DNA from 2 places in the Streptomyces sp. NPDC043738 genome. Region 2 is predicted to be linked to the other one. Evidence: riboswitches for the same ligand, from Rfam matches in the RefSeq annotation. Region 2 holds a riboswitch; the other holds the start of a gene.

Region 1 (7,365 bases), on a different contig from region 2:
CAGCTCGCGGGCGCAGGGGCCGGAGGCGGCGCGGACCCGGGCCTGCAGGGCGGTGCAGCCCGCCTCGCCCTCGGCGACCTTGACGAAGACGACCGGGGAGAGCGGGCGGAAGGTGCCGGTGCCTTCCAGGCGGAGCGGGAAGGGGCGGAAGGCGGCCGCGACCGCGGCGAGGTGGCGTTCGATGCCGGGCAGCGCCTCGGCGTGCACCTCGGTCGGCGGCAGGAGGGTGATGTGCGTGGGGATGCCGTGCGCGGCGGGGTCCCCGAAGCCCTCGCGCTTCCGCTGAAGGAAGCTGCCGTACGGCTCCGGGACCGCGATCGAAACGCCCAGCGTTACGGTCCCCACTGCGTTCTCCCTCCTGACATGTGTGCGGCACGCTCGCGCACCCTCATAGTGTGCCGGGTGCGCGCCCTTCGCGGGGAGCGTCCCCGGCCCTGTGACAAACAGGGCCATGGGCCCCCGCAGGTGGGGACCCAGGGCTCTGTGCGGCCCGTCCGGCGGGTTCGTGCGGCCGCGCGGACGGGTCCCGTCAGTGCTTGGCCGGCAGGAATCCGAGCCGGTCATAGGTGGTGGCCAGGGTCTCGGCGGCGACCGCGCGGGCCTTCTCCGCACCCTTGGCCAGGATCGAGTCCAGCGTCTCGGGGTCGTCCAGATATTCCTGCGTACGGTCCCGGAACGGTGTGACGAATTCGACCATCACCTCGGCGAGATCGGTCTTGAGGGCGCCGTACATCTTGCCCTCGTACTTCTGCTCCAGCTCCGGGATCGAGGTGCCCGTGAGGGTGGAGTAGATCGTCAGGAGGTTGGAGACGCCCGGCTTGTTCTCGGTGTCGTAGCGGATCACGGTGTCGGTGTCCGTGACCGCGCTCTTGACCTTCTTCGCGGAGACCTTCGGCTCGTCGAGGAGGTTGATCAGGCCCTTGGCGCTGGCGGCCGACTTGCTCATCTTGGCCGACGGGTCCTGCAGGTCGTAGATCTTCGCCGTCTCCTTGAGGATGTACGGCGCCGGGATGGTGAAGGTGTCGCCGTAGCGGGCGTTGAAGCGCTCGGCGAGGTCACGGGTCAGCTCGATGTGCTGGCGCTGGTCCTCGCCCACCGGGACCTGGTGGGCCTGGTAGAGGAGGATGTCGGCGATCTGCAGGATCGGGTACGTGAACAGGCCGACGGAGGTGCGGTCGGCGCCCTGCTTGGCGGCCTTGTCCTTGAACTGGGTCATCCGGGATGCCTCACCGAAGCCGGTCAGGCAGTTCATGACCCAGGCGAGCTGGGCGTGCTCGGGCACATGGCTCTGCACGAAGAGCGTGCAGCGCTCCGGGTCGAGCCCGGCGGCCAGCAGCTGGGCGGCGGCGATCCGGGTGTTCTGCCGCAGCTCCGCGGGGTCCTGCGGGACGGTGATCGCATGCAGGTCGACGACCATGTAGAAGGCGTCGTGCGCCTCCTGCAGCGCCACCCACTGGCGGACGGCACCGAGGTAGTTGCCGAGGTGGAAGGAGCCGGCGGTGGGCTGGATGCCGGAGAGCACACGAGGCGGACGCTGCATGGCGGAGCCATTCCCCTTGGGGCGGTGGTGGGAGACGGGCGGGCGGTCGAGAGCCATGGACCGATTGTCTCAGGTCTGCGGGTGCTCCCCGGCGCGTGGTCGGGGCGTGGACCGACGGCCTGCCGGACGGCCGCCGTCAGGGAGTCGTCAGCTCGTCGCCAGCCCCGGCGCCGGATGGCCGGCCATCAGCTCCGCGACCTCCCCCCGGACCGCCGCCAGGGCCGCCTCGTCGTCCGCCTTCGCGGCCGTCACGCCCCGCTCGATCCACTCCGCGACCTGCGGCATCAGATCCGTGCCCAGCCCCCGCGAGGTGAGCGACGGCGTACCGATCCGGATGCCCGACGGGTCGAAGGGCTTGCGCGGGTCGAACGGGACGGTGTTGTAGTTGACGACGATCCCGGCCCGGTCCAGCGCCTTGGCGGCGACCTTGCCCGGCACGTCCTTGCCGGTCAGGTCGATCAGCACCAGGTGGTTGTCGGTACCGCCGGAGACCAGGTCGAAGCCGCGGGCCAGCAGCGCCTCGGCGAGCGCCTTGGCGTTGGCGACGACGGCGTGCGCGTAGTCCCGGAAGGCGGGCGCGGCGGCCTCGCGCAGGGCGACCGCGATGGCGGCGGTGGTGTGGTTGTGCGGGCCGCCCTGGAGGCCGGGGAACACGGCCTTGTCGATGGCCTTGGCGTGGCTCGCGCGGGACATCAGCATCGCGCCGCGCGGCCCGCGCAGGGTCTTGTGCGTCGTCGTGGAGATCACGTCGGCGTGCGGTACGGGCGAGGGGTGGGCGCCGCCCGCGATCAGGCCGGCGATATGGGCGATGTCCGCGACGAGTACCGCGCCGACCTCCCGCGCGATCTCGCCGAAGGCGGCGAAGTCGATGGTGCGGGGGACGGCCGTGCCGCCACAGAAGATGATCTTCGGGCGCTCCTTGCGGGCGAGCTCGCGCACCTCGTCGAAGTCGATCAGCCCGCTGTCGGCACGTACGCCGTACTGGACGCCGCGGAACCACGTGCCGGTGGCCGAGACGCCCCAGCCGTGGGTGAGGTGGCCGCCCATCGGCAGCGCCATGCCCAGCACGGTGTCGCCGGGCTCGGCGAAGGCCAGGTACGCGGCGAGGTTGGCGGGCGAGCCGGAGTACGGCTGGACGTTGGCGTGTTCGACGCCGAAGACGGCCTTGGCGCGCTCGACGGCCAGCGTCTCGACGCGGTCGATGTTCTGCTGGCCTTCGTAGTAGCGACGGCCCGCGTACCCCTCGCTGTACTTGTTCTGCAGGACCGTGCCGGTGGCTTCCAGGACGGCGGCGGAGACGTAGTTCTCGCTGGGGATCAGCCGCAGGGTGTCGGCCTGGAGCTGCTCCTCGGCGCCTACGAGGGCGGCGAGTTCGGGATCGGCGGCGTGCAGCGCGGGATGGGGAAGGGGCAGTGACATGGCGTCCTCCGGGGCGCTCGATCGGTGGTCCGGTCGGGTCCCGGGTGCCCAGGCGGGCGGCACCTCGTGATGGTGTCCTCGCACCGCTCCCTCGGGGTCGATTCCCCGTACGCCAGTCGCGGTACGCACCGCCGAGTCTAGGGGTGGCCCGCCGATCTCGGGGCGCCGGCCCGCTCCTTTCCCCGGACGGGCCCCGGACGCCCGCCCGCGTCACCGCGGCGCCGGAACACCGAACCGCCGCAACAGCTTCCGAACAATCCACCCACGCGGCACTATAGAGGGGCATCTCGATGCATATGCCCCGTACGCCTTACCGAAACGGAGTCACCGGTGACGTCAACGGAACGCAGCATCGCCGCCGCCGAAGCCCACAGCGCGCACAACTACCACCCGCTGCCCGTCGTCGTGGCCACCGCCGAGGGCGCCTGGATGACGGACGTGGAGGGCCGGCGCTATCTGGACATGCTCGCCGGGTACTCAGCGCTGAACTTCGGGCACGGCAACCGTCGTCTGCTGGACGCCGCCAAGGCCCAGCTGGAACGGGTCACGCTCACCTCGCGCGCCTTCCACCACGACCGGTTCGCGGACTTCTGCGCCGCACTGGCCGAGCTGTGCGGGATGGAGCTGGTGCTGCCGATGAACACCGGCGCCGAGGCGGTCGAGACGGCCGTCAAGACGGCCCGCAAGTGGGGCTACCAGGTCAAGGGCGTCCCGGACGGCCTGGCCAAGATCGTCGTCGCGGAGAACAACTTCCACGGCCGGACCACCACCATCGTCTCCTTCTCCACCGACCCCGAGGCCCGCGCCGGCTTCGGCCCGTACACCCCCGGTTTCGAGATCGTCCCGTACGGCGACCTGGCGGCGCTGGAGGCGGCCGTCGACGACCACACGGTCGCCGTCCTCCTGGAGCCGATCCAGGGCGAGGCGGGCGTGCTGGTGCCGCCGCCGGGCTACCTGGCGGGCGTGCGGGAGCTGACCCGCCGCCGCGGCGTGCTGTTCGTCGCCGACGAGATCCAGTCCGGGCTGGGGCGCACGGGCCGGACCTTCGCCTGCGAGCACGAGGGCGTGGTGCCCGACATGTACGTACTGGGCAAGGCGCTGGGCGGCGGAGTGGTGCCGGTGTCGGCGGTGGTCTCCTCCCGCGAGGTGCTCGGGGTCTACGCGCCCGGCGAGCACGGCTCGACGTTCGGCGGCAACCCGCTCGCCTGCGCGGTGGCGCTGGAGGTCATCGCGATGCTGCGGACCGGTGAACTCCAGCAGCACGCCGCGGAGTTGGGCGAGCATCTGCACGGCGAGCTGGGGCTGCTGGTGGGCGACGGCACGGTGGACGCGGTACGCGGCCGCGGGCTGTGGGCGGGCGTGGACATCAACCCCGCGCGCGGCACCGGACGGAGCGTCTCCGAGCAGCTGATGGCGCGGGGCGTGCTGGTCAAGGACACCCACGGCGCGACGATCCGGATCGCCCCGCCGCTGGTGATCAGCAAGGAGGACCTGGACTGGGGCCTGGCCCGGCTGCGGGAGGTGCTGGAGGGGTAGCACGGGCGCCGGCACGGGCGCCGCGAGCACGCAGCGGGCGACCGGCGGGCCGAAGGCCCTGGCCGCTCGCTGCGCCATGTGGCGGAGGGGCGCGCCGGCGCCTGGGCGCGCGGCGCCCGGTGGGTCCGCGGCACCCGGTGGCTCGCGGGCCTCAGCGGATCACATGCGGCACGAAGCGCGCGTACTCGTCCGTGACCGGTCCGGACGACTCGCGGATGCCCAGCCCCGCCGCCTCGTCCTCGACGACCCAGGCGCCGAGGACGACACGGTTGCCGTCGAAGTCCGGCAGCGGCGCCAGCTCCTGGTAGCAGCACGGGTCTTCGGGCCCGCGCAGCACCGGGGCGGCGCCCGGCTCGTGCAGCGTGACGCCGGCGCCCTCCCTGCCGAGCAGCGGCTTTGCCGCGTAGCCACGGGTGTGCGCCAGCTCGCGCGGCCCGTCGAGGTACGCGGGCAGCAGGTTCGGATGTCCGGGGTAGAGCTCCCACAGGACCGCCAGCAGCGCCTTGTTGGAGAGCAGCATCTTCCAGGCGGGTTCGATCCAGAGGGTGGAGCCGGTGCCACCGCCGTTGTCGAGGGTGTCCAGGACGTGCGGGCCGAAGTCGTCGGTGGCCAGCCACTCCCACGGGTAGAGCTTGAAGCACGCCCGCATGAAGCGCAGCCGCTGGTCGACGAAGCGGCCCGAGAGCCGGTCCCAGCCGATGTCCTCCATCGAGATGGCGACCGTCTCCAGGCCCGCCTGCTGCGCCGTCTCCTCCAGATACGCGACGGTCATCAGGTCCTCGCCGAGCTCGTCGCCCGCGGAGTGCGCGAAGTGCAGCGGCGCACCGGGCGGCAGCAGCGGGGCCTGCCGCTTCCAGGCCGCCACCAGCCGCTCGTGCAGCGAGTTCCACTGGTCGGCGCCCGGGAAGCGCTCCTCCATCCAGAACCACTGCGGGCTGGCGGCCTCGACCAGCGAGGTCGGCGTATCGGCGTTGTACTCCAGCATCCTGGCCGGGCCGGTGCCGTCGTAGTGCAGGTCGAACCGCCCGTAGAGGGACGGCAGTTCCTCGCGCCGGCGCCAGGACTCGGCGACCAGCTCCACCAACCGGGGATCGACGATGCCGAGGTCGGCGAAGCGGCCCTGGTCGACGATGTGCGCGGCCGCGGCCAGGCACATGCCGTGCAGTTCCTCGACGACCTCCTCCAGGGCCTCGACCTCGGGGAGGGTGAACTCGTAGTACGCGCTCTCGTCCCAGTACGGCCGCAGGGAATCGTCCGGGTAGCGGGTGAGCGGGTAGATCAGCCCCTGCGCCTCGACGGTCTGCTGCCAGCCGGGGCGGGGCTCGATGGTGTGGCGTTCCATGCCGTGTCCCGGCCGCTCAGCCGCCGAAGGAGCCGTGCCGGCCGCCGCCGCTGCCGTGCGACCCCGAGCAGCCGAAGCCGCCGCGGTTGACGGCCGAGCTCTTGCTGAAGGTGCCGTCGGCGGCGTACTTGCCGCCGTTGTTGCTCGGGTCGTAGTACCACTGGCCGTCGACGGGCTTCTTGCCCGCCCCGCCGCCTCGGCCGCTCTTGCCGTACCCGCCGCCGCTCGTGGTGCTGCCTGCGCTGGACGAGCCGCCGCCCGCCGAGCAGTTCTTGGAGTCGACGATGCGGTAGCCCTTGACCATGTCGTAGCTGTTGCGGTCGACGCAGCGCTTGTCGGGCTCGGAGCCGCAGGACGTCAGGGCCGCGGCGAGCGCGCCCATGCCTCCCAGGATCACCGTGCTCGACCGCAGCCGCCGACGTGCCTTTTCGGCCATGTCTTCCCGCTTCCCCCGTGGACGTACTTCGGTCGTACATCGGACGTACATCGTTGTGACTCCGGCCAAGCCTAGAGACCGGCTCCCCTCGCCCCCGATACGCCCCCGTCCTGATTCCGACTGGTTCCGACTCGTCCCCCTGCGGTCGCCTCACGGCCCTGGGGAGGATCTGCCCCCTCCCGTCCGCTGTGTGCCACGGCTGTGTGCCACGGCACCGGACGGGGCGGGAGCGGGTGGCGGCCGGCCCCGTCCGGGGGGCGGACGTCCCGGGCAGCGGCCGGGACGGGCAAGGTGCCAAAACCGGCTTGACCCTCACGCTGCGGGAGGCTGGAGAGTCGGGTGCATGAGCGACTACTACAACGCGTTCGAGACGAGCCCCGTGCCCACGCCCGGCCCGGATGCGGTCCCGCCGGAGCTGTTCCGCGGCATCTACGGAATGCCCGCGTTCGTGACGATCCCCACGAGCGACTTGGCGGCGTCGGTGGACTTCTGGATTCGTGGGCTCGGGTTCTTCGAGCTGTTCAGCATCCCCGGCCAGGTGGTGCATCTGCGCCGGTGGGCCTTCCAGGACGTACTCCTCGTCCCGGCGGCGAGCGTTGCGGAGCAACCGCCGGCGATGAGCGTCAGTTTCGCGTGCGTGCTCAGCCAGGTCGATTCCCTTGTCGAGGCCTGTCGTGCGCTGCGCCCGAACTCGGTCGACGGTCCACGGGACACTCCCTGGAACACCCGCGACGTGACGGTGATCACCCCCGAGAACGCACGGATCGTCTTCACCGCGGCGAAGCCCTTCGATCCGGACAGTCAGGAGGCCCGGAACCTCGCAGCGGTCGGGATCACCCCACCGGGCGTCGGTGGCGACGACAATGAGGAGCATGCCTGATACCACTGACGCCGATGGCCTGACCGTCGGTCAGGTCTCGGCGCGGCTGGGCGTGACGGTCCGCGCGCTGCACCACTGGGACGAGATCGGTCTGGCGCGACCGTCGCTGCGCACGGCCGCCGGATACCGGCTCTACACCGCCGGTGATCTGGAACGCCTGCACCGCATCGTCGTCTACCGCGAGATCGGCCTCGGCCTGGACAAGATCCGGG
Region 2 (7,365 bases):
CCTTCACCGCCTGTCCGGCCGCGACCAGCGTCTTCTCGGCGAACGCCCCGATACCGAGCGCGGGGCTGAGCGGGGTGCCGTCCAGCAGGGTCATCGGCTGGGCGGCGTTGCGGGAGTCGAAGCAGTACCAGGGCCGGCCACGGCGACAGGACCGGCAGCTGCCGCAGGGCGCCCGCCAGGCGAGTACGACGTAGTCGCCCGGGGCGAGTTCGGTGACGCCGGGGCCGACCGACTCGATGACGCCGGCCGCCTCGTGACCGAGCAGGAAGGGGAACGCGTCGTTGATCGCGCCGTCCCGATAGTGCAGATCGGTGTGGCAGACGCCGCAGGCCTGTACGGCGACGAGCACTTCGCCCGGGCCGGGATCCGGCACCAGGATCGTCTGCAGCTCGACCGGTGCGCCTTGTTTCGCCGCGACGACGGCATGGACTTCGTGTGGCATGCCCTACCCCTCGGTGTTGCGCAGTGCACGACTGGTTGCGCGATGAGAGACATAGTGGGAACGCGGCCTCGGCACCGTCAAGGGGGTACGTGCCAGCGCTTGGTAAAAGGCCCGTGACACGTCACCACACGACTGCGGGGCCGGAACAACCGCTCCGGCCCCGCCCGCGCACCCGTGCCCGTCAGCCGCTCAACAGGCGTACCCCATCCGCCGCGAGAGCTCCTCGGCCGCGGAAACGGTGCCCTTGACGACCTGGGGCAGCCGCTCCTCGTCCAGCCGGTAGGCGGGCACCGAGACGCTGATCGCCCCGATCACCGAGCCGTCGTGCGCCCGCACCGGCGCCGCGACCGCGCGCAGCCCGAGCTCCAGCTCCTCGACCGCCACCGCGAATCCCCGCTCGACGACCTCCCCCAGCTGCCGGCGCAGTTCGGCGGCCGAGGTGACCGTCCGCTCGGTGAGCCGCGGCAACTTCCGCCCCAGGACCGCCTCCTGGACCGGTTCGGGCTGGTAGGCGAGCAGCGCCTTGCCGCTGGAGGTGGCGTGCAGCGGTGTACGGCGGCCGAGCCAGTTCTGCGCGGTGACCGAGGCCGGGCCGCGCGCCTGCATGATGTTGACCGCGGCATCGCTCTCCAGCACCGCGATGTTGACCGTCTCCCCCAGCTCGTCGGCCAGCTGCTTGCAGACCGCCGCGCCCTCCTGGGAGATGTCCAGCCGTACGGCGGCCGCTCCGGCCAGCCGCAGCACACCGGCGCCGAGGTAGTACTTGCCGCGCTCCTGCTCCTGACCCACCAGCCCGCGGCTCTCCAGCACACCGAGCAGCCGGAACGCGGTCGACTTGTGCACCCCCAGCTCGTCGGCGACCTCGGTCACCCCGGCCTCGCCCAGCCGCGCCAGGATCTCCAGTACGGTCACCGCCCGGTCCACCGACTGCACGGCGGTCGCGGGCCCCTTCGGCGGTCTGCCCTCCGCCCGCCCCTCCACGTTGTCCGTCATCTGTTGGATCTCACCACCTGGGAACCCGGTCGCGGGTCCGATCCTGTGCGCTCGGCATTTCCGGGGACCGCTTGACGCACACGCTCCCCGTCTGGATTCTGTTGCGCATAGCGCTTCATCGTGCGCAACGCGAAACTCGATGATACCGAACAGTAACAGGGGGGTCCTGTGATTCCTGTCTGCCATCTCGCCGACCTGCCCGCAGGCGAGTCCGTACGCATCGACACCGCACCTCCGATCGCCGTCTTCAACGCCGACGGGCAGCTGTACGCCATCGACGACACCTGCACCCACCAGGACGCCTCGCTCGCGGACGGCTGGCTGGAGGGGTGTCTGGTCGAATGCCCGCTGCACGCCGCTTCATTCGATCTCCGCACCGGAGCGCCCACCTGCCTGCCCGCACGCCGGGCCGTGCGCACCCATCCCGTGACCGTCGAGGACGGCATGATCTACGTCCACCACGCCGCCGAGGAGGGCACCGCCGCATGAACTCGGTCGCTGTCATCGGGGCGTCGCTGGCCGGGTTGTACACCGCGCGGGCCCTGCGCGCCCAGGGGTTCGAGGGCCGCCTGGTGATCGTCGGGGACGAGCGGCACCGCCCCTACGACCGGCCGCCGCTGTCCAAGGGCTTCCTCACCGGCTCGGCCGGCCAGGAGCAACTGGCGCTCGCCGACGCCGAGGAGATCGCCGGACTCGACGCCGAATGGCTGCTGGGCACCCGGGCGGTCGGCCTCGACACCGCCTCGGGCGCGGTACTGCTCGACGGCGACCGGTCCCTGAGCGCCGACGGCGTGGTCATCGCCACCGGCGCCGCCCCCCGGCGCCTGGCCGGCCCCGCGCCCGGCGGTGCGCACACCCTGCGCACCCTCGACGACGCCCAGGCACTGCGTGCGGACCTCGTCCGGGGCCCGGTCAGGGTCGTGGTGATCGGCGCCGGCTTCATCGGTGCCGAGGTCGCCGCCTCGTGCGCCGCCCTCGGCCATGACGTCACCGTCGTCGAGGCCGCGCCCCTGCCGCTCCTGCCCCAACTCGGCGACGAGATGGCCGGGATCTGCTCCGCGCTCCACGCGGACCACGGCGTCACCCTCCTCACCGGCACCGGCGTCGCCCGCCTGCACGACGGCGGGACCGACCGGCGGGTCACCGCGGTCGAGCTGTCCGACGGCCGGCTGCTGCCCGCCGAGGTCGTGGTCACCGGCATCGGCGTACGCCCGAACACCGACTGGCTCGCGGGCTCCGGGCTGCCGCTCGACGACGGCGTGCGCTGCGACGCCGGCTGTGTCACCCCGCTGCCCAACGTCGTGGCCGTCGGCGATGTCGCCAGGGTGGCCGGTACCCGCGCCGAACACTGGACCAGCGCGACCGAGCAGTCCGCGGTGGCGGCCCGCAACCTGCTGGCCGGCAGCACCGTCGCCACCCATCAGGCACTGCCCTACTTCTGGTCCGACCAGTACGGCGTACGCATCCAGTTCGCCGGCCGGCGGGGCCCCGCCGACACCCCGCGCATCCTCGAGGGCTCACCCGACGACCGCAGTTTCCTCGCCTGCTACGAACGCGACGGGCGCCCCACCGCCGTCCTCGCCCTCAACCGGCCCCGCCCCTTCATGCGCCACCGCCGCGAGCTCGCCCGCGCCACCCAGCCGGCCACCACCTGACCTCCCGCCCGGGAAGGCCCGCCCCGGCCGTCAGCGGCCGCGCTCCTCGCCGTCGCCACGCGGTTCCAGGCGGAAGGTGAACGCGGCGCCGCCGGTGTCGACGGCCGTGGCGCCGCCGTCGACGGTGAGGACCGCGCCGTTGACGAAGGACGCGGCAGGCGAGAGGAGCCAGTCGACGGCCTCGGCGACCTCGTGCGGCTCGCCGGGACGGCCGACGGGGAGCAGCCGGGTGGCCTCCTCGTACGCGGCGTCGATGCCGCCGGTGAGGCCGGCCTCGTCGGCGAACCGCGCCATCCGCCGGTCGGCCATCTCCGTACGCACCCAGCTGGGGCAGACGATGTTGGCGCGGAGCCCGTCGCGTCCGTAGTCGACGGCGAGGGAGCGGCAGAGCTGGAGCAGGGCGGCCTTGGAGGTCGCATAGGCGGCGTTGCCGGCGCCGTTGCGCAGGGCGGAGACCGAGGCGACGGCGACGACCGAGCCGCGCGCCGCCAACAGGTGCGGCAGGGCGGCGCGTTGGAGGAGGAAGGGGCCGGTGACGTTGGTGGTCATCACGGCCTCCCAGTCCTCGACCGACAGATCGCCGACGGAGCCGCTGCGGCCGATGCCGGCGTTGAGGACCAGCCCGTCGAGCCGTCCGTACGCCGACACGGCGGCATCGACCAGGCCCTGGACGGCCTCGGGGTCGGCGGCGTCGGAGGGGTGGGCCAGGGCGCCGGTCTCCTCCGCGAGGCGGTGCAGCGGTTCGGGCCGGCGGCCGGAGATCACCACCTGGTGGCCGGCCGCCCGCAGCAGCCGGGCGGTGGCGGCACCGATGCCCGTACCGCCGCCCGTCACGATGACAACGCGCTGTTCCGCCATGGCCGTTCACCCTCCGGTTGATGATCGTTTGTCGCCCTGGCGATCATACGGAGGGCGACTGCCCGGCCGCCGCACACTTCCGGCCCCGCCCCGCACGGGGCTTCGATGCCGCGCCGTCAGGCGGCCTTCAGCTGACGGGCCGCGGCGTCGACGGTCTGGGTGAGCAGGGTGGCGATGGTCATGGGGCCGACGCCGCCGGGGACCGGGGTGATCAGGGAGGCGCGGCTGCTCGCGGAGTCGAAGTCCACATCGCCGACGTTGCCGGGGTTGTAGCCGGCGTCGACGACGACGGCACCGGGCTTGATGTGTTCGCCGGTGAGCAGACGGGGCCGGCCGACGGCGGCGATCAGCACGTCGGCCTGACGGGTGATCGACGCGAGGTCGGTGGTGCGGGAGTGGCAGTAGGTGACGGTGGCGTTGCGCCCGAGCAGCAGCATCCCGACGGGCTTGCCGAGGATCGCGCTGCGGCCGACCACGACGGCGTGCTTGCCGGCCAGCTCGACGTCGTAGTGGTCGAGGAGGCGGAGGATGCCGGCCGGCGTGCAGGAGGCGAAGCCGTCGACGCCGAAGCTCATCGTGGCGAAGGAGTGGTAGGTGACGCCGTCGACGTCCTTTTCGGGGGCGATGGCCTCGAACGCGGCGCGCTCGTCGATGTGCGGGCCGACCGGGTGCTGCAGGAGGATGCCGTGGACGGTGGGGTCGTCGGAGAGCTCGGTGATGGTGCCGACCAGCTCCGCGGTCGTGGTCTCGGCGGGCAGTGCGACATGCCGCGACCGGATCCCAGCCTTCTCGCAGCGGGCGCGCTTCATCCGTACGTATGTCGCGGAGGCGGGGTCGTCACCGACCAGTACCGTGGCCAGGCAGGGGGCCTGGCCGGTCTCCCGGGTGAGGGTCGCCGCGCGGTCCGCGGCCTGCTCGACGATGCGGCGGGCCAGTGCGCTGCCGTCCATGAGGCGGGCGGTCTGGGACATCGGGTGCTCCTGAGCGTCGTGAGGGATCGCCCAGGCGCGCGGCAGTGGCCAGATGCGGCCGGGCCGCTCCCCGGTGGTACTCCACCCAAGCGCCAGTCACGGCCCGCCGACCACTGTAATCGACGGCCGATCGTTCCTGGGAGCCGGCGTCAGGTGCCTCCGTGACCGCCCGGGGCCGGGGTGGGCGTGCTGGCTTCCCATTGACTGAGGATGCCGTCCCAGTCGTGCTGGGCGGTGGTGATGGCGCTGGGGTCCCAGGTGGCGGGGGCGGGCTGTTGCCCTTGGTACACCTGGTAGTCCTGGTAGCTCTGGTTGCCCTGGTAGCTCTGATAGCCCTGGTAATCCTGATAGCCCCGGTAATCCGCGTTGTTCTGATAGCCCGCGTACTGCTGCTGTTTCCAGGGTTCGTGCTCGTACGTCTCCCGTGGGGGCTGCGCGGGTCGCTCGCGCCAGGCCAGATGAGGCGTCTCGGACTGCTGGGAGGGCTGGAGCGTGGCCATCCGGCGGTGGCGGCCGATGCGGTCCGGTGGTGTGGTCTGGGGGGTCTGGCGGTTCTCGGCGGACAGCTGCTGGGCGCGGGCCGCGAGGAAACGGGCGTCGAGACCGAGTTCGGTGGCCAGGGCCGTGAGGTCGACTCCGGTGTGCCAGCTGCTCATCAGGATCGCGTCCAGGGCCGGCGCCCAGGCCGAGTCGGTGGCCTGGGGCGCAGCGGCCTGGGGCGGGGCGGCCTGAGGTGGGGCGGACGGGGGCGGAGCGGCCTGAGGTGGGGCGGACGGGGGCGGAGCGGCCTGGAGCGGGCCGGTCGCCGGTGCGCCGGCGTGGCCTGTCGGGACCTGGCCGGGCGCGGCGGCCTGGCCCGAGGGGTGCGCGGCGGGGTGGGCGCCGGTCTGCGCCTGCTGGTGGGCGGCGGCCGGCTGTGCGGGGGCGTGCTCCCGGGCGCCGGTCTGCTCGCCCGCGGGCGGCTGCTCGTTGGCGGGGTGGGCGGGCTGGGCGAGCAGGCTCTTGGCGACCGCGCGGGCGTCGTCCTTGCCCACCGTGCGGCGGGCCAGGCGCACTTCGCGTTCGTCCAGGCCGAGCAGGTCCGCCACCACCGCGTCGCTGCCCACGGTCACGGCGAAGGCGGCCAGCGTCCGCGACCGGCGGACCTCGGCCTCGTCGAGGAGTCCCTGCGTCCGGCGGACCTCGTCATCGCTGCTGCAAAACGCCTGTGCGAGTACCGCGTGGCGCTCCCACAACTCCCTCGGTTCCATGACTGCGACAACGTTCCTTCGTCCGGATTGGACTGCTTCCCGGCAATAGATCACTGCATGGGGTGATATTCGAGGGCGTTTCGCCCCCCACGGAAGGACGCATGTGCGGGGAGCCGCAAAAATACGCAGTGACCCCAGGCCCGCAGGATCGTTTCAACGGCCATGAGCGCTCCTACCTCCGGCACCGTCGCAGGTCACGGACAGACTTCCCTCCCCCACCCCGGGTCCATGCCCCGGTGGATCACCGCCGAGGTCGCCCACCAGACCCCGTTGTACGCCACTCTGGTGCGGATTTGGACGGAGCGCGCCGCCACGGTACCCGGGGTCGCCGACCCCGAATGGCAGCGGCTGGTCTCGTACCGCTGCCTGATGGAGGAGACCGAGACCGCGCTGACCGCCCTCCGGCCGCACCGCGCCCCCGACGTGCTGCCCGCGCGCCGGCCGGTCCCGGCCGCCCGGCCCGCCCGGCTGGACTCCTGAGCCGGCCGGATCGCCCGGAGTACCGTTGAGTTGTCGAGATTTCCCGCTGCCCGGCTTCCGGGCCGACAGCGGCTTTGACCAGCGACGGAGCCCGGGTGAGCGCGAGGGATGACACGGACTTCGACCCGATCGGCGCGATCGGGCGGGTGACCGTCTCGATCCCGAGCGACGGACCGGGCGAGGTGCTGCTGCCCGTACGCGGCGGGACCGAGGCCTTCGCCGCCTGGTCCCGAGAGCCCATCGCCCGCCATACGCAGGTCGTCGTGGTGGACCACACCTCGGCGCGGTCGGTGATCGTCGCACCGCTGCCGGCCGCCTGATCCGGACCGGAGCCCGTACGGCCGGGCGGAGGGATGCTCTCCCCGCTCCGCGCCCTCCCGCCCGGAGTGCCCGAGGCCGGCCGCACCGGACCAGGAGCCTTGTGATGTTGTTCTGGCATGTTCCCGCGCCGAACGAGGCGCTGTTGATCTCCGGCTCGAAGCGCCGTGCGGGGGACGCGCAATTCCGTATCGTCACGGGCCATGGCTGCTGGGTCATGCCCGTCAAGCAGAAGGCGAGCCTGCTGTCGCTGTCGCTGCGGGAGGCGGAGATCTCCGAGGACTGCGTCACCCAGCAGGGCATCAGGCTCGCCGTCCGGGCGGTCGCCGTCTTCAAGGTCGGCGACGACCCGACGTCGATCGCCAACGCCGCGCGACGGTTCCTGGACGAGCAGGACA

The links. A riboswitch is a leader RNA that binds a small molecule or an ion and turns the genes downstream of it on or off. The one in region 2 is predicted to bind ZMP and ZTP.
Region 1: another riboswitch for ZMP and ZTP. It lies ahead of AC0680_RS20720 (serine hydroxymethyltransferase); the one in region 2 lies ahead of AC0680_RS22635 (bifunctional 5,10-methylenetetrahydrofolate dehydrogenase/5,10-methenyltetrahydrofolate cyclohydrolase).

Annotation. Positions count from the first base shown of each region.
Region 1 is NZ_JBWKCJ010000015.1:97,823-105,187, reverse strand. It holds gene AC0680_RS20730 (2'-5' RNA ligase family protein) at 1-345, opposite strand, end outside; gene trpS (tryptophan--tRNA ligase) at 530-1,540, opposite strand; gene AC0680_RS20720 (serine hydroxymethyltransferase) at 1,688-2,959, opposite strand; ZMP/ZTP riboswitch at 2,999-3,089, opposite strand; gene rocD (ornithine--oxo-acid transaminase) at 3,290-4,495, shown strand; gene AC0680_RS20710 (glutathionylspermidine synthase family protein) at 4,647-5,837, opposite strand; gene AC0680_RS20705 (hypothetical protein) at 5,854-6,273, opposite strand; gene AC0680_RS20700 (VOC family protein) at 6,617-7,153, shown strand; gene AC0680_RS20695 (MerR family transcriptional regulator) at 7,146-7,365, shown strand, end outside.
Region 2 is NZ_JBWKCJ010000017.1:118,646-126,010, reverse strand. It holds gene AC0680_RS22660 (S-(hydroxymethyl)mycothiol dehydrogenase) at 1-442, opposite strand, end outside; gene AC0680_RS22655 (IclR family transcriptional regulator) at 632-1,435, opposite strand; gene AC0680_RS22650 (bifunctional 3-phenylpropionate/cinnamic acid dioxygenase ferredoxin subunit) at 1,604-1,924, shown strand; gene AC0680_RS22645 (NAD(P)/FAD-dependent oxidoreductase) at 1,921-3,090, shown strand; gene AC0680_RS22640 (SDR family NAD(P)-dependent oxidoreductase) at 3,121-3,948, opposite strand; gene AC0680_RS22635 (bifunctional 5,10-methylenetetrahydrofolate dehydrogenase/5,10-methenyltetrahydrofolate cyclohydrolase) at 4,065-4,919, opposite strand; ZMP/ZTP riboswitch at 4,941-5,029, opposite strand; gene AC0680_RS22630 (hypothetical protein) at 5,069-6,169, opposite strand; gene AC0680_RS22625 (hypothetical protein) at 6,398-6,649, shown strand; gene AC0680_RS22620 (hypothetical protein) at 6,745-6,969, shown strand; gene AC0680_RS22615 (SPFH domain-containing protein) at 7,074-7,365, shown strand, end outside.